Regions from separate parts of the Paenibacillus sp. BR1-192 genome, predicted to be linked through region 2. Evidence: riboswitches for the same ligand, from Rfam matches in the RefSeq annotation. Region 2 holds a riboswitch; the other holds the start of a gene.

Region 1 (8,629 bases), 420 kb from region 2:
GATGGGAGGAGAGAATGTTCTTGAGCTGCCTGCGAATGGCCCTGACGGCTGTAGGATCCCACGGCAATTCATGCCTGTTCATCCGAAGCTTTAAGGAATATCGCCAAGCTGCCATCATACCCGACCATGATTCTGCCAGGGCTTGCGGAATGGCGGCTGTCCATGCCCCGTAATCCCTGCCCCGATTTGGTTTGTCCTTGGCTCCGTGCGAGTGCATGCCGGTTGTCACCTGCACTTTCTGATGATAATTCCAGACCGTGAACCTCATACAGTCAGTATGCTCTAAAATTTGACTTCCACTCAACAATTTGATTCACTAGGGGTGAAGGAATTCGACGTAAAGGGGAGATAACTAATGGAAAAAATCACTTCAGAAGCAGAATTTCAGGTTGCAATCCAGTCTCCACGACTGACAGTTGCCGTATTTAAAGCGGACTGGTGCGGCGATTGCAAGTTTATCGATCCATTCATGCCGGAGGTTGAGACGAAGTTCTCCAACCAATTGACTCTGGTGGAAGTTGACGTCGATGCTGTCGGTGACGTGAGTCAGCAGCAAAATATTCTGGGCATCCCTAGCTTTGTTGCATACTCTGACGGTCGTGAGCTGGTTCGCTACGTTAACAAACTCCGCAAATCGCGCGAGGAGATTGAAGATTTCCTGCAGCGTGCCGTAGACGTATACGGTACGATTCACAAGTAAGCAGTGACGATAGCACCGCCGCCTTTGAGCTATAACGGGCGGCGGTGTTGTTTTTACATTGGATATTATGAGGGGAATTGCGAAGTCAAGTACCTTGAGCATGAAGGTTTTGTTCATTTTTGAACATTTTGTCACAATCGCTCAAGTGACCGGGGCTGAAGAATCAGGTATAATGAAATGTGGACTGTATATGATGCGATCCTGTATAGGTTTTGAATAGTGAATGATTATGAGCAGCAGGTGAGATAAGTGAACGATAAACAATTAAAGTGGCTGAGTTACATAACATGCTTAATTATGTTCTGCGCGACTTTCGGGGGCATGGTTGTGACAAAGACGGGGTCGGGGCTTGGCTGCGGCCAAGAGTGGCCGCTGTGCAACGGCAAATTTGTTCCCGCTTACACGGTGTCCTCGATGATCGAATATTCCCACCGGGCCGTAAGCGGAATGGCCGGCTTGGCCGCCTTGGCTTCGCTGATTGCGTTCTGGAAGTACAAGCGGGACCGCCGGGATTTGATGGCTTACGTCATCGGAACCTCGATATTCGTCGTGGTACAAGCCATCATGGGGGCCCTCGCGGTGGTTAAACCTCAATCGGCGGCGATCATGGCGCTGCATTTTGGCTTCTCGCTGATTGCTTTTGCCAGTTCGGTCATGCTGGCTTTGGGCATGCGCCGAATCGAACAAGCGAAGGGACCCGCTGACCTGGAGCGATTGCCGCGGGTGGGCAAGGGCTTCCGCAATTTGGTCTGGGGCACAACGTTGTACAGCTACATCGTGGTGTATATCGGTGCATTCGTCAGCCATACCGATTCCCGGGAAGGCTGCTCCGGCTGGCCGTTGTGCAACGGAGAAGTGATACCGGAGCTGAGCGGAGGGGTCGGCATCGCCTTTATGCACCGCGTGGCCGCGCTTCTGCTGCTGATCGTGGTGGCGGTGATGGGGCATTTTGCATATTGGCGCAATCGCAATAACCGGGAGATCCAGATGCTGGGCATTTCGGCAACCGTGCTGTGCCTGCTGCAGGTGTTCAGCGGCGCCCTCATTATGGCTACGATGCATAACGAGGAAGTTTACGTATTCTCCGCACTGGGTCATACGCTGCTGATCTCGGCGCTGTTCGGCGTACTGTGTTATTTAAGCGTCCGGGTATGGCAGCTCAGCAAGCCGCTCGAAGCCGAAATACGGAAGGGCCACGACGTGCCCCGCGAAAAGATCGTATAATGAAGAACGCCGATCATCCCGTAAAGAAAATCCAATATTCTATAGCATACATGCATGCAAAGTCCCCGGACCGGAGTTCGAGGGCTTTGTTGTATAGAAAGGAGCTGCCGGCAGCCGTATCGAAAAGGTTTGATAAGGCAACGAATTTGTTTATATTTAATAACACCGGAGAAATAACAAGTCGCTCTATGCTTATGGAGTTGTCTTCCCGTTTCGGGGGCATCCTAACAGGACGAGCCCGGATTGGCGCAGCAGATGATGGGTCATCTGCCAGTCAAGGGGATGCCGAAGGGCCTGATGGCGATCCGGATGAGTTGCCACCGCGCAAGGATATCGCCGTGAAGACGGCCGCTGAGCGCTGGAATGAGTATATTGGCATTAGCACAATCGAGATCAAGAACCAAGGTTAATCTGATGACGCGAGGGGGTACCGCCATGCTTCGAATGTTACTTGGGGAACAGCCCCGGCAGAACAACGGCCTGCTTGAGGAAGCCATCGAATCGATGGTGAAGACAACCCGGCTGCTGCAGAAGGAAATGGATAAAAATCAAGATCCGACGCATGATTTTCGCAAGCTGGAGATTTGGACCCGGGGACTGATCGTCTCCCTGGATGAGCTGGAGCAGAGCTGGAATGCGGCCAAGCATTTCAGTCAATCGGTTAAATCGGGTTACATCGATGATATGTCGATTCAGGAGCAAGGGGAATATCAACGATATGTGTATTTTTACAAAAACGGCTTCATCCGCGTATTCTCGATCCTTGACAAGCTGGGCACGGTGCTGAACGATTTGTTTGATCTGCATACCTCCAAGGTTAAGGCGCATTTTTCTTATTTTACGGTCCTGCGGCAGTTCAGATTTTTGAAGGCCCACGGTGAGCTGGCTGAAGAGCTGGAGACGATCAAAGATCGCTACAAAGCACCGCTGAACGCGCTCCGCAAAAGGCGCAACGCTGAAATTCACTACATGAACTCCGAGATGCAGGATGATTTGTGGCAGCGCCATCAAGGACTGTCCGACAAAATCGAGCTGGAGGATATCGACAAGCACCTGGACGATCTCCAACAGGGCATCGATATGGTATGCCGCAGCCTGGCCGCCTCGTATAAATATACGAACAAGCTGTGGACTGAAAATGGAGTGCGGGCTTAGGCACAAAATCGCCATGAAATTCCTTTTGACAAAAGCCTGAAAAGAATCTATACTAACTATTGCATTCATTAAATGTTATCAAATCAGATCAATTTAATCGGAAAAATTTCATATCGATGTTTTCTTATCGAGAGAGGCGGAGGGACAGGCCCGATGAAGCCCGGCAACCGACTTCTTGCGTACCATTGCATAATGCGATGACGCTTGGAGTGACATGGTGCTAATTCCTTCAAAGCTATGGGATACCTTCAGCTTTGACAGATGAGAAAAGGCGTTGACTTTTACGTAAAGAGGGCCCTTTTTGATTCTACAAAAAGAGGCTCTTTTCTTTTGGGTAAATAGATATGAAGCTAAGGAAAAAGGAGGATTATCGGATTGATTGAGCTCAAGCAATTGACGAAGCAGTACGGAAAAGCCGGGTCATTAACAACTGCGTTGTCCGAATTGGATTTGTCGATTGAAAAAGGAGAAATTTTCGGAGTGATCGGACACTCCGGTGCAGGTAAAAGTACATTGATCCGCTGCATCAATTTACTGGAGCGTCCCACCTCGGGCGAGGTGTGGGTCAACGGCAAAAATTTGACGTCGCTCGGCAAGAAGCAGCTTCAGGCGGAGCGCCGTAAAATCGGAATGATCTTTCAGCACTTTAACCTGCTGTCTTCCGCGACGGTGTACGATAACATTGCGTTTCCGCTGCGTCTGATCAAGACGCCGAAGGCCGAACTGGAGCGCAAAGTATCCGAGCTGCTGGCTTTGGTCGGCTTGGAGGCGCATCGCGACAAATACCCGTCCCAGCTGTCAGGGGGCCAAAAGCAGCGGGTGGGTATCGCCAGGGCGCTCGCGAGCGATCCCGAAGTGCTGCTGTGCGACGAGGCCACTTCGGCCCTTGACCCGCAGACGACGGATTCGATTCTGCGCCTGCTGCTGGACATTAACAAAAAGTTTCATCTGACGATCGTGCTGATTACCCATGAGATGCACGTCATTCAGAGCATATGCGACCGGGTCGCCGTTATTCATCAGGGCGGCATCGTAGAGCAAGGACCGGTAACGGAAGTGTTCCTGAAACCGAAGCATGAAGTGACGCAGGAATTCATCCGCCAGGAGATGGACAGCGGCGAAGCGCTGCTGCTGGCTATGCAGGGTCAGGTAAACGGCCCTTCAAGAGCGGTTCAAATCACGTTCCTGGGGTCGAAAACGTACGAATCGATCCTGTCCCATACCGTTCATGAGACGGGCGTGAATTTTGCGATTCTGCAGGGCACGATCTCTACGATCAAAGAAACGCCGTACGGCCAGCTCATCGTTCGTTTCGAAGGGGAAGAACGCGCAATTGAAGATACGATCCGGAAGCTGCTTGAACAAGGACTAGACGTGGAGGTGATTCATTGATGTTCGGACTTGATTTTACCCAGATCGACTGGAAAGAGATATGGACGGCAACATTGGATACCCTGCGGATGCTGGGAGCTTCGGCCTTGTTCAGCTTCATCATCGGACTGCCGGTCGGCGTGCTGCTCTACATGGCCGCAAGGTCCACGTCCGGGTTGGTACGCTTCGGCTACACGATTCTGTCGTTCATTGTAAACATTCTGCGCTCGGTTCCGTTCATCATCCTGATCGTGGCGATGATCCCGATTACGAAGTCGATCGTAGGTGTTTCGTACGGCGTGCTGGGCACCATTCCGCCGCTGGTGATCGGCGCTGCTCCATTCTTCGCAAGGCTCGTGGAAACGGCTTTGAATGAAGTGGATAAAGGCGTGATTGAGGCGGCTCATGCCATGGGCTCTTCGACAAGCCAAATCGTATGGAGGGTGCTCCTTCCGGAGGCGCGTCCGGGCCTGCTGGCCGGAATGACCATCACGATTGTAACCCTGGTATCTTATACCGCGATGTCCGGTCAAGTCGGGGGCGGCGGTTTAGGGGATTTGGCCATCAAGTATGGCTATTACCGTTATGAGACCGAGATCATGATTCTGGCTGTCGTGCTGATGATTGTCCTGGTCCAGCTGCTGCAGATGGCAGGAGATCGTCTGGTGCGGCATTTTACAAGAAAATAACGGATTGATGAGGCTTCAAGAAAGACAATATATAAATCATATATTTTTCGGAGGGAGAGTTTTAGAATGAAAAAATGGACATTGGCATTGATCAGCTTGACCTTGGTTGCGGTGCTGGCTGCATGCGGCAGCAAGCCTGCGGATAACGCATCCGAGCCAGGGGGAACAACGGGAGGCGGCGGTCAAGAAACCGTGACCTTGAAAGTAGGCGCTTCGCCTTTACCGCACGCCAAAATCCTGGAGCACATCAAGCCTGCGCTTGAAAAAGAGGGCGTGAATCTGGAAATCGTGGAATTCACGGATTATGTGCTGCCGAATACGCAAGTGGATTCCAAAGAAATCGATGCGAATTTCTTCCAGCATAAGCCATATCTGGACAATCAAATCAAAGAGCGCAAATTGGACCTGGAGTCCGTGATCGCCGTGCACGTCGAGCCGCTGGGTGCTTACTCGAAAACCATTAAATCTGTGGATGAGCTGAAGGATGGATCGGTTGTAGCCATTCCGAATGATCCTTCTAATGCTGGCCGTGCATTGACGCTGCTGTCCAAGAACGGCGTGATTAAGCTGAACGACGAAAGCAAGCTGGAAGCAACCGCCAAGGATATCGTAGAAAATCCGAAGAACCTGGAGTTCAAGGAAGTTGAAGCTGCTATGCTGCCGCGTATGCTGGATGAGCTGGATCTGGCTGTCATCAATACGAACTACGCGCTGGAAGCGGGACTGGACCCAACGAAGGATGCGCTCTTCATCGAAGACAAGGACAATCCTTATGCCAACCTGCTGGTAGCCCGTCCGGACAACAAGGACTCCGACGCCATCCAAAAACTGGCGAAGGCGCTGACTTCCGAGGACGTGAAAACCTTTATTGAAGAAGAGTACAAAGGTGCCGTCATCCCGGCATTCTAATTCGAGCAGTAAAGCTCGATATAATGTATATGAATTCATCGTATATGTGAAGAAAGGGCATTATCCAAAAAGACCTATCGGTCTTTGCGGATAGGCCCTTTTTTCTTTCTTTTTCTGTCGAATGGCCATTCCTGGTCGGAAGCAAGTTGTTCGGCCTTATCAAATCTTTTATACTGAAGGAAGGATATCCATCTGAGGAGGGAAAGCCTTGAAGGGAAAAGTGGCGCTGATTACAGGCAGTGCGACAGGTTTGGGAAAAATGACGGCGCTGTCGTTAGCCCGGCAGGGATGTCATATAGCCATAAATTATGTGAACAGCAAGGATGAAGCCGAGGCGCTTTCCCGTGAAATCGAGGGGTTTGGCGTGAAATCCATCGCGATTAAAGCCGATATCGCCAGCGAGCCTGAGCTGTATTCATTGGTGGATCAGACGGAGGAGCGGCTGGGCAGCGTCGATATCCTGGTTAACAATGCAGGACCGTTCATCCGGGAACGCCGTCTGTTCTCGGAGTACAGCCGCGACGAAATCGTACATATGGTGAATGGCAATTTAACCGGCGTCATGCTGCTGGACCATCGCGTTCTGCCTGCCATGCGGGAGAAAAAATGGGGACGCATTATCCACTTTGGTTTCGGGCATGCGGGTGAAGCCCGCGCATGGCCTCAACGCTCCGCCTACGCGGCTGCGAAGGTGGGCCTGGTCTCCTTTACGAAGACGCTGGCCGTGGAAGAAGGGCCGTATGGAATCACCGTGAATATGATTTGTCCGGGGGATATCCGCGGGGCCAACAAAGAGAAAACCATCGATGAAGTATCCGGCATTCAGGACGGGTTGACTCCTCGCGGACGATCGGGCAGCGGCGAGGACGTCGCCAGGGTGATCGAATATTTATGCCTGGATAAATCGGATTTCATTACCGGCAATATTATGGATATATCCGGCGGGCTGGACCCGATTCGCCCGTTAATCAAGCCGGAATAAAACATCCCCACAAAGTGGAATCTACGCTTCGATGCTTATTCCATTTACTTTGCGGGGATCCCAAAACCATTAAACGCGACTCAAGAATTGCTAACGCTTCGCAGAAAACTTATATCTTCATTTCATCTCAAAAAAAGAGTCTTGGTCCCGCGAGGGAAACCAAGACTCTTTATAGTTAAAGAAGATTTAGAATACTTGAACTACTTCTTGGATGCCTTCTACTTCTTCAACCAGGGCGCGCTCGATCCCTGCTTTCAGAGTAATGGTGGAGCTTGGGCAGCTACCGCATGCACCCATCAATTTCAGCTTAACGATGCCGTCTTCAACGTCAACCAGTTCCACGTCACCGCCGTCGCGCTGCAGGAACGGACGAAGTTTATCAAGCACTTCAGCCACTTCATCATATACAGTGGTTTGCGTGTTTTCACTCATCTTGTTCAACTCCTTTCCTCCCTATATTATAGTACATAAACCGGCAAAATAAAATGCCAATCTTAAGGCAGGTCTAATAACAATGTCCATTATCATTGAGTTTTGCACAAGCAATTCCTATTTCGGCACGGATAAAGTGCTGCAGACGCTTGAAGGCAAGTACGATTGCCAAGTCATCGAATATGGCTGCCTGACCAGCTGCGGCCAGTGCTATTTGATGCCCTTCGCTTACGTGGATGGCGATTGGGTTGAAGCCCCTACGGCTGAAGAGCTGCTTGAGGTTGTCATCCGCAAGCTCGAAAGCTTTCGGGACGGCGAAGAGGAGAGCTGACGTTCTGCTTTCGCTCCGCGGCGTCCCTCCACAGGAGCATCATCAGCGCCCCGTAACCGTCCGACTAGTAATGACGCTTGGATTTCCAGAGCACGCCGCTCTTTAATATCCTTGGTACCCGGCCCATGACTGACGTGCTGCCCATGAGCCCAAAGCCCGCATGTTTGCCGAGGGAACCCAGCGTTCCCTTCAGCTTCAGCGGAGATACCTTAGGCGTATCGTCGCGCCATAAAGCTTTCATGACATGTCCCACTTGCTCGGCCTGAGCCCCTGCCGCTTGCGCGCTCGGGACGAAGGGGAGGCTGGCGCAGTCGCCGATCACATATACCTCGGGATGGGACGGAACCTGGTACCATTCGTTCAGCAGAATGCGTCCGCTGCGGTCTTTTGGCAGATCCAGATCCTGTACGACCTTTACGGGCTGAATGCCGGCCGTCCATACCGCCAGATCGGTTGCGATCGGCACATCCAGATTGTACACGGCGTCCTTTTCCACTCGGGATACGGATACGCCGCTGTGGATGTCCACGTGGTGTTCCTCAAACCAGCGATGAATATAAGCAGACAAACGGTTAGGAAAAGAAGAAAGCACCCGTTGTCCCCGGTCCAAAATGGCGATATTCAGGTCAGGCCGGCTTTCCCGAAGATCGGCAGCGAGCTCGATGCCGCTTAAGCCTCCGCCAATGATATGAACTTGACCATATGGTCTGAGGTTGTTCAGGTTCAAATAGGTTTCCCGGGATGCCGCAAAAGATTGCAGGCTGAACGTGAATTCTTCAGCGCCCGGTACCCCATGATAACGGTCCGTACATCCCAGGGCAATGGCCAGCTGATCG
Region 2 (8,629 bases):
CGAGTCGGCCCGTCTTGCGGATTATAAGTTATGCGATTAGTTCTGCATTACGAAGTCGCGCTCCACGGTGCTGTTATCCTCGAACACGCGAAGGATATCATACCGGGTGTTGCGCTGAGCCGGAATGTTGCCGGTCTCGCGGATTAATTGAATAATCGATTCAATGTTGACCTTGTACACGGCGCCTGCGGAAGACACCACGTTCTCCTCCATCATCGTGCTGCCGAAGTCGTTGCAGCCGTAACTGAGCGACAGCTTGCCGATCTCAGGCCCCATCGTTACCCAGGACGATTGCAGGTTCGGCACGTTGTCGATCGCAAGCCGGCCGATGGCTACCGTCTTCAGGTACGCTTCCGGCGTTTCGCGCTCGCGCTTGAGGTTCGTGTTGTCCGGCTGGAAGGTAAACGGAATGAAGGCAAGGAAGCCTTTGGAATCATAACCGTTCTGGATGCATTCATCCTGCGCATCACGCACGCGAAGCATATGTAGCGCACGCTCTTCCATCGTTTCGCCCAGACCGATCACCATGGTAGCCGTCGTGTTCATGCCGACCTTATGGGCCGTCTGCATGACATCCATCCATTGCCGCCATGTACCTTTCAAACGGCTGACTTTTTTGCGGATGCGATCATCCAGAATCTCCGCGCCGCCGCCAGGCAGCGAATCCAGACCGGCGCTGTGAAGCTCGCGCATCACCTCTTCGAGTGTGAGCCCGGAGATCTCCACCATCTTCATGATTTCCGCCGGGGAGAAGGAATGCATCGTAATGTTAGGGAACCGCTTCTTAATATTGCGAAGCAGATCCGTATAATAATTGAAAGGCAAATCCGGATTGACTCCGCCCTGCATCAAAATTTCAGTACCGTTAACGTCCTCGGTTTCCTGAATCTTCTGGAAGATCGTCTCATCCGGCAGAACATAGCCCTCGGAAGAGCCGGGTCTGCGATAAAAAGCACAGAAACGGCAGAATACATCACATATGTTGGTGTAGTTGATATTCCGGCCGATAACAAACGTCGTGATGGGATCCGGATGCAGGCGCTTGGTCATCACATCCGCCGCATGGCCAATCTTCTCGATCTCATCACTCTCAAAAAGGGTCACGGTATCTTCCAAATTTAAACGCTCACCGCGTAAAGCTTTATCCAATATACGGTTTACCGCACTCATTCTTGCAGCCTCCCTACTTAAAACAAAATACAAATCACCAGTAAAACTTCATCTATCCCATCCTACCACATTCCGCCATTAAAAACGACATCCCGTCCGTGACAGGATGCCGAATTCTATGATTTGGCAAATCTTCAAATGAGGTTCATTGCTTCTAAAAAATCTTTAATTGCTGGCAGAAAAGGCCTGGTCCAAATCGGCAATCAGGTCATCCACATCCTCCAGTCCGACCGAGAAGCGGAGCAAACCGTCGGTAATGCCGCGCTCATGCCGAACCTTCTCGCCCATGGCCGCATGGGACATCATCGCCGGATACGACAGGATGCTTTCCACTGCTCCCAGGCTGACGGCTACCAGCGGCAGCTTCACGCGGTTCAGCACCTGCTTCGCACGCTCGCCTGAGCCGACGTCAAAGGAGATGACCGCGCCGTAACCGCTCGATTGCTTCTCATGGACTTCCCGTCCCGGATGATTCAAGAGGCCGGGGTAATACACTTGCTCAATATCGCTTCTTCCCTGCAGCCAGGCCGCCAGCTTGGCCGCGCTTTGCTCGGAGTGGGCCATCCGAGTGCCGAGCGTCTTCATGCCCCGCATAAGGAGCCAGGAATCCTGCACTCCAAGCACCGTGCCCAAACCATTTTGCAGCTGTTTCAACTGGTCTCCCAGCTCCTGGGTTCTGGCTACGGCGAGACCTGCCAGCACATCGCTGTGTCCGCCAAGGAATTTGGTTGCGCTGTGGATGACGATATCCACGCCGAACTCGATCGGGCGCTGATAGAACGGCGTCATGAACGTATTGTCCAGCAGGGTAAGCAGGCCTTGCTCCTTCGCCCAATCCGTGACGGCGCCGATGTCGGTAATTTTCAAGGTCGGGTTCGAAGGGGTTTCCATATAAACCGCTTTTGTATTCGGTTTGAGGGCCGCCTTCACCTGCTCCAGATCGGTCATGTCGACGAAGGTGCTCTCGATGCCCATACGGCTCAGTATGCTGGTCAGCAGGCGGTAGGTTCCGCCGTATACGTCCTCCGTCACGATCATGTGATCGCCCGCGGACAGCAGCATGAACGAGCTGGAGATCGCCGCCATGCCGGATGCATAAGCGAAGCCGCGCACGCCTCCTTCCAAGAGGGCGATATAATCTTCCAGCGCTTGCCGCGTCGGATTGCCGGAACGGCTGTAATCGTGCAGCGGCGGGTTAAAGACGTCTTCATGATGAAACGTCGAGGCTTGATAGATCGGAACGCTTGAGGCGCCGGTTGCCCGGTCGATTTCCCCGCCGAAATGCAATAGTTTCGTCTCGAAACGAAGTTCTTCTTGGTGTCCCTGTTTTACTGATACCTGCTTGGTTTCCGTTCCCAAGCCGGATAGACCTTTATCGATGCTCATGCTCCCGTGCTCCCTTCCACTTCTGCCATAGCCGCGCCCAGCGCAGCATCCAAATCCTCGATCAGGTCATCCGCATGCTCGATGCCGACCGAGAACCGAAGCAAGCGGTCGTCCACGCCGATCGCTTCCCGAATCTTAAGCGGGATGTCCGCATGGGTCTGGACCGCCGGGTATGTCATCAGGGACTCGACGCCTCCAAGGCTTTCTGCGAATGCAATCAGTTTGATGTGCCGCAGCACCGGCTCGACATAGCGGGCGTCCTTCACCTTGAAGGAGAAGATGCCCGTGTTGCCGCTGGATTGGCGATTCTGGATCTCATGCCCCGGATGATCCGGCAGAGCAGGGTAATACACCTCGCCGATCGCCGGGTGGGTTGTCAAAAAGGTTGCCACCGCGGTTGCATTCGATTCGTGCCGGTCCATGCGAAGCGCGAGTGTCTTCATTCCCCTCATTAACTGATAGGAATCGGAAGGACTCAGCACCGCCCCGATGGAGTTATGAAGGAAGGCCATCTCCTCGGATAATTCCTTGCCCTTCGTCACGATGATGCCTGCCAGCACATCGTTATGCCCTCCCAGATACTTGGTGGCGCTATGTATGACGATATCCGCCCCAAGCTCGATGGGTCTCTGGAAATACGGGGTTAGCAGCGTATTATCCACGATGCTGATCAATTGATGGCGTCTTGCCCACGTACAGACGGCTTCGATATCCGTAACCATCATGAGCGGATTGGTCGGCGTTTCGATAAATACGGCCTTCGTGTTCGGTCGTCTGGATCCTTCCAGCGCATCCAAGTCGTTCGTATCCACGTAGGTTGCCGTTACCCCGAACTTGGACATGATCCGCTCCAGCAGCCGATACGTCCCTCCGTACAGATCGAGCGACACAATCAGGTGATCGCCTTGACCGAACAGCGCAAAAATCGTCTGAAGGGCCGCCATGCCCGAGCTGCAGGCAAAGCCGGCGTCACCGGATTCCAGCTCGGCGCAAGCATCCTCGAGTACCGAACGGGTCGGATTCTTGGTGCGGGCATAATCAAACCCCGTGCTCTGGCCTAATTTAGGATGGCGGTATGCCGTAGCCTGATAAATCGGAAAATTCACTGCTCCCGTTACCGGCTCCTGCACCGATCCGATCTGTGCCAGCCGGCTCTCTATATTCAAAGGTTTCTTCTCCATCACAAACTCTCCTCCCGTACGCTGTTAAATTTGCGGACCGATATCATATGGCGTTTCCTGATATACATAGTAATTGAGCCAATTAGTGAATAATAAGTTTGCATGCGCGCGCCATATGGACGGAGGCGTTCTTGTTGGATCGTCGTTCGGGTAATAGTTGCGCGGCAGCGCGATGTCCATGCCTTTGGCAACGTCCCGGTCATACTCCCATTTCAGGGAGTCCGCATCATACTCGGAATGCCCTGTGGCAAAAATCTGCTTGCCGTCCCGGCTGGATACCAAATAAATCCCTGCTTCCTCGGACTCGGACAGGATGACCAAATCATCCACGCCTGTTATGTCTTCGCGCCGAACTTCCGTATGACGGGAATGCGGAACAAAGAACATTTCGTCAAATCCGCGGAGCAGCTTGGTACACGCTTCATTGATCGTATGCGGAAATACGCCAAAGCACTTTTCCTCGAGGCTGTATTTCGGCACGCCGTAATGATAATAAAGCCCGGCTTGCGACGCCCAGCAGATATGGAGCGTGGAGGTTACATGGGTCTTGGTCCATTCAAAAATTTCAGTAAGCTCATCCCAGTAATTCACTTCTTCGAACTCCAGCTGCTCGACCGGAGCTCCTGTAATGATCATGCCGTCAAAACGACGGTTCTTCACTTCTTCAAAGGTTTTGTAAAATGATTTCAAATGCTCGGCCGACGTATTCTTCGATACGTGGGAACTCGGGTGAAGAAGGACGACATCCACCTGGAGCGGGGAGTTGCCGATCAATCGCAGCAGCTGGGTCTCCGTCGTTTCCTTGGTTGGCATCAAATTCAGGATCGCAATCCGCAGCGGGCGGATATCCTGATGAAACGCGTGACTCTCATCCATGACAAAAATGTTTTCTCCAGCCAGAACTTCCTTTGCCGGCAGGGCATCCGGAATTTTAATTGGCATCTCGGCTCACTCCTTCGAAATATGAAATGATACATCCATAAAGCTGTGAGAAAGAGCGTTAGACTGTATAAACGCAAGAAGACCTTTCTCGAAGTAGAGAAAGGTCATCATATACGTATCACAATGCGCCTCTCTCATCTGTCAGGCTATACAACGGCTTATACAATCGTCGTATCTCCTGCAAGAATTAGCACCGTGCGATGTTGCCGCCGGTTGCCGGGTTTCATAGGGCTAGTCCCTCCACCTGCTCTTGATAAGATTTCGCTTTATTCAGTTGTTTGGAATTGTTTCGTAATTGATACCTACTTTAAATCATCCTCAATTTTTCGTCAAGAACCTTTTCATGAGTTTGTCACACTTCACCAAAGGTTTCCATACCCTATATCATGGCCCTTGGACTGCTCCGGATTTCACTTGAAAGGTCCTACACCCGGCGTTATACTAGACAAGTGCTGTTTAAAACCGAGTATGAAAGAGGTGACATGGAAGATGGACGGTGACCCGAGCCAGAAACTGGATGCACAAGACGCACAACCGCATAGGATCAAGATCAGCTTACCGGCAGAGGGCAGCGTTATTTTTCATGCGCTTTTTATCGTATTCTAACCTTCCTCGATTTATGCCCGTACACCGGTGGGCTGATATCCTGTGCCTTAACTGCTTGACTTAAGCAGCTTGGATTAGACAAAGGAGTGATATCAGATGAAAATCCGGTTGGTCGATTCGGGCGTATTTACCCCTGTTGATGACATCGAAATGACGCTGACAGCTCCGGCCAGCGGCTTCTACTGGCTGGATGCGGACGTGGATGATTTAGCCGAACTGCAGCCCCTCTTCTCCCTGCATGATCTTGCCGTTGAGGATTGCCTCAGCGAAGAGGAGCAGCGTCCCAAAATTGAAATATACGAGAACCACTATTTTATCGTCGTGAACAGCATCCGGTTTGACGACGAAGAGATTTTCCTTCGGGCATTGAATGTTTTCCTGGGCAGGCATTTTATTATTACGGTGACCAAGCAAAAGATCCATGAGCTCCGCACCGTCAAACCGCTACTCTGGGAGGATGAAGTCAGCACGCCCGACCGCTTCCTCTATCTCTTGATCGACCTCGTCACGGACAACTACTTCTCCGTAGGGGACCGAATTGAAGCGCGGATTGAAAAGCTGGAGGAAGACATTCTGATGCATACCAAAAAATCCCATCTCAGCGAGATCATCGGTCTGCGAAGCGAGATTCTTTGGTTGAAGAAGGTGCTTGGACCTCAGAAGGAAGTTATCAATACGCTCAACAAAAAAGATCTTCGGCTGATCGATGACCAGCTGCAGAAATACTTCAGCGATATCTATGAAAATGCCGTTAAAATTTCCGAAACGTTCGAGACCTATCGGGATCTCATGGGGAACCTTCGGGAAGCTTACCAATCCAGTATCGCCAATCGGGCCAATGAAATCATGCGCGTGTTTACCGCTATTACAACGATCTTTATTCCATTGACGCTGATTACGGGCATCTACGGCATGAACTTTGAGTATATGCCGGAACTTCATTGGAGATATTCCTATTATGTGGTTATCGGCATCATGGTTTTTGCCGGCGCGCTCATGTTTTACCTGTTCCGTAAAAAAGATTGGATATGAGGCACCCTGGTCAAAGGGGAGAGTACTGGCCGGATCACAACGGTTCATACGAACGGCCGCAATTCAAACTCAATCTACAAGCACGGCGAATTAGCATCAGGACGGATCTCCCTGCAACCGGGAGAATCCGTCCTGACTTCGTTTAAGGCAGATTAACCGGCATTCGCTTTGCCGGGCTGATCGCGCCGAAAGCGGATCCGTATGAGACGAAGCCGCTCATACAGCCTCTCCGTTCCGCCCAGCTCTTCTGCTTCTGCGTTCTCCGCTTGTCCCTGTCCGTATACCCGCTGTAACACAGGTTTAAGAAACGTATCGCCCAACTCTTCAAACGCCTTCCATACGTTTTCCTGCTCCGCAGCCGTCATCGTGTTCAATTCGACCTGGAGCAGCTGCTCCGTATCATAGCCTTCCTTCTCAAGCCCTTCCAATTCCTCGACCAAATCCCGGCGCGACAGCGAGGTACGCGCTTCAAGCTCGGTCAGCGAAGCGCCCTCGGCTATGCCAATCAGCATCGCACGGCGGGTTCGGAAGCGTTCAAGCTCCTGCTGATATCTCTGTTCCTTCTGTTTATACAGCCAGGACAAGAACTCCTCTTCCGGCAGCTGCGTATACACCCAATCCAGTGGAAACGTGGTGGTTCGCTCGGTTTTCGTCGTAATCTCCAGCCATTCCACCCCGTGCTCCGAAGCCTTGCTAACCCCGATTCCCGGAAGCTGCAGCAGCTCTTCCTCACTCTGGGGAACAAAAGCGCTGATCATACGCAGCACCCGGTTGCTGGCAATGAAATAGGGCGCTTTTCTTCCGGATGCTGCCTTTCTCCTGCGCCAGGCGCACAGCTCCGTGTACAGCTCCTCCGATCCGTACAGCTCGCTGTAACACTGCAGCTTCTGAGTGCCGAGATTCTTGCTCCCGGTCTCCCCAGGTTCATGGAATACCCCTTCGATTAGCGGGCGGAAGCCTTCTCCGAGCTTCTTCGCAAGCTGGTGCCGATACACGCATAGCAGCTCATTCCATGAGTTGCCTTCATACCATTCGTCATCGGAAACTTCACCGTCCGGTTCCATATTCCGCCAGCCGAGTCGCCATCCTCCTTCTTCCTCGCCGATCCATACTTGGGCCGAACGGAGATGACCTGACTCATCCGCTCCGCTCATCCGATTCATGAACACAATTTGCATCCCTCGATAACCTCCCGTTTACGCAATCAGCATAAAGGCGGAACAACGCAAAAAAGCACCTCTCCTCCGCGCAGCGGCAAGAAAGGTGCTTCCTTCGTTCCATACATTATACTGTTGAAACTATAATACCATAATCTGTAATAGAATCCAATCCATTTTGAACTTGCCCTATATAAGAAATCAGGCTAAGCTTGAATGCTCTTGGCTTCATCCACTGCCAGCTTGGCCAATGCCAATGCGCCGCAGAGACCCGCATTATCGCCGAGCATCGGCGGAACGATGAATTGATCGATCCCGTCATGAAGGCTTGGATGCTGAACATATCCTGCCAGCAGCTCTTGAAGCTTCGTGCGGATCAGCGGGAACAGCTGCTCCTGCTTCATCACGCCTCCACCCATCACGATCCGCTGAGGGGACAAGATGAGGACATAATTCATCAGCGCTTGAGCGAGATAATAAGCTTCCATCTCCCAAGCCGGATGATCCGGCGTCAATTCCACGCCGGGAACACCCCAGCGTTTGCCAAGAGACGGTCCCGCAGCAAGCCCCTCCAAACAGTCTGCATGATAAGGACAGGTCCCCTCATATTTGTCTTCCGGATGACGGCGGACGTAAATATGCCCCATCTCCGGATGGGACAGGCCGTGAATCAGTTCGCCGGATACCACGGCGCCTGCTCCCACTCCCGTTCCGATGGTGATATAAAGACAGCTGTCCAGTCCCTGGGCCGCCCCCCACGTATATTCTCCAAGAGCAGCTCCGTTTACATCCGTATCAAATCCGATCGGAACGTCAAAACGCTCTTCCAATGCTTTGACGATATTGTAATTGCTCCAATGCGGCTTCGGCGTCGTTGTAATGCAGCCGTAGGTCGGGCTGCCTTTCACCGGGTCAATCGGTCCGAACGAACCGACTCCGATCGCCTCTATATCCTTATCCGCAAAAAAGTTAAAGACGTTTGCCATGGTTTCTTCAGGGGTTGTCGTCGGAAAGCTCACTCGCTCCACAACCGTTCCATCCTCCGTACCCACGCCGCAAACGAACTTGGTTCCTCCTGCTTCAATTGCTCCAAGTAAACTCATGCTTCTTCCATCCTCTCCACGATGTGCTGTGCCTTGTTCTCTATATGGTTGC

The links. A riboswitch is a leader RNA that binds a small molecule or an ion and turns the genes downstream of it on or off. The one in region 2 is predicted to bind S-adenosylmethionine.
Region 1: another riboswitch for S-adenosylmethionine. It lies ahead of P0X86_RS28075 (methionine ABC transporter ATP-binding protein); the one in region 2 lies ahead of metA (homoserine O-acetyltransferase MetA).

The regions. Positions count from the first base shown of each region.
Region 1 is NZ_CP120718.1:6,119,568-6,128,196, reverse strand. It holds gene P0X86_RS28100 (DUF2515 family protein) at 1-268, opposite strand, end outside; gene P0X86_RS28095 (thioredoxin family protein) at 356-700, shown strand; gene P0X86_RS28090 (COX15/CtaA family protein) at 950-1,924, shown strand; gene P0X86_RS28085 (hypothetical protein) at 2,011-2,334, shown strand; gene P0X86_RS28080 (Cthe_2314 family HEPN domain-containing protein) at 2,360-3,079, shown strand; SAM riboswitch class I at 3,201-3,347, shown strand; gene P0X86_RS28075 (methionine ABC transporter ATP-binding protein) at 3,455-4,471, shown strand; gene P0X86_RS28070 (methionine ABC transporter permease) at 4,471-5,139, shown strand; gene P0X86_RS28065 (MetQ/NlpA family ABC transporter substrate-binding protein) at 5,206-6,048, shown strand; gene P0X86_RS28060 (SDR family oxidoreductase) at 6,257-7,030, shown strand; gene P0X86_RS28055 (NifU family protein) at 7,217-7,462, opposite strand; gene P0X86_RS28050 (YuzB family protein) at 7,545-7,793, shown strand; gene P0X86_RS28045 (NAD(P)/FAD-dependent oxidoreductase) at 7,858-8,629, opposite strand, start outside.
Region 2 is NZ_CP120718.1:5,697,716-5,706,344, forward strand. It holds gene mqnC (cyclic dehypoxanthinyl futalosine synthase) at 37-1,170, opposite strand; gene P0X86_RS25690 (aminotransferase class I/II-fold pyridoxal phosphate-dependent enzyme) at 1,336-2,556, opposite strand; gene P0X86_RS25695 (PLP-dependent transferase) at 2,553-3,737, opposite strand; gene metA (homoserine O-acetyltransferase MetA) at 3,762-4,679, opposite strand; SAM riboswitch class I at 4,811-4,939, opposite strand; gene corA (magnesium/cobalt transporter CorA) at 5,382-6,317, shown strand; gene P0X86_RS25710 (HRDC domain-containing protein) at 6,470-7,495, opposite strand; gene P0X86_RS25715 (ROK family protein) at 7,681-8,577, opposite strand.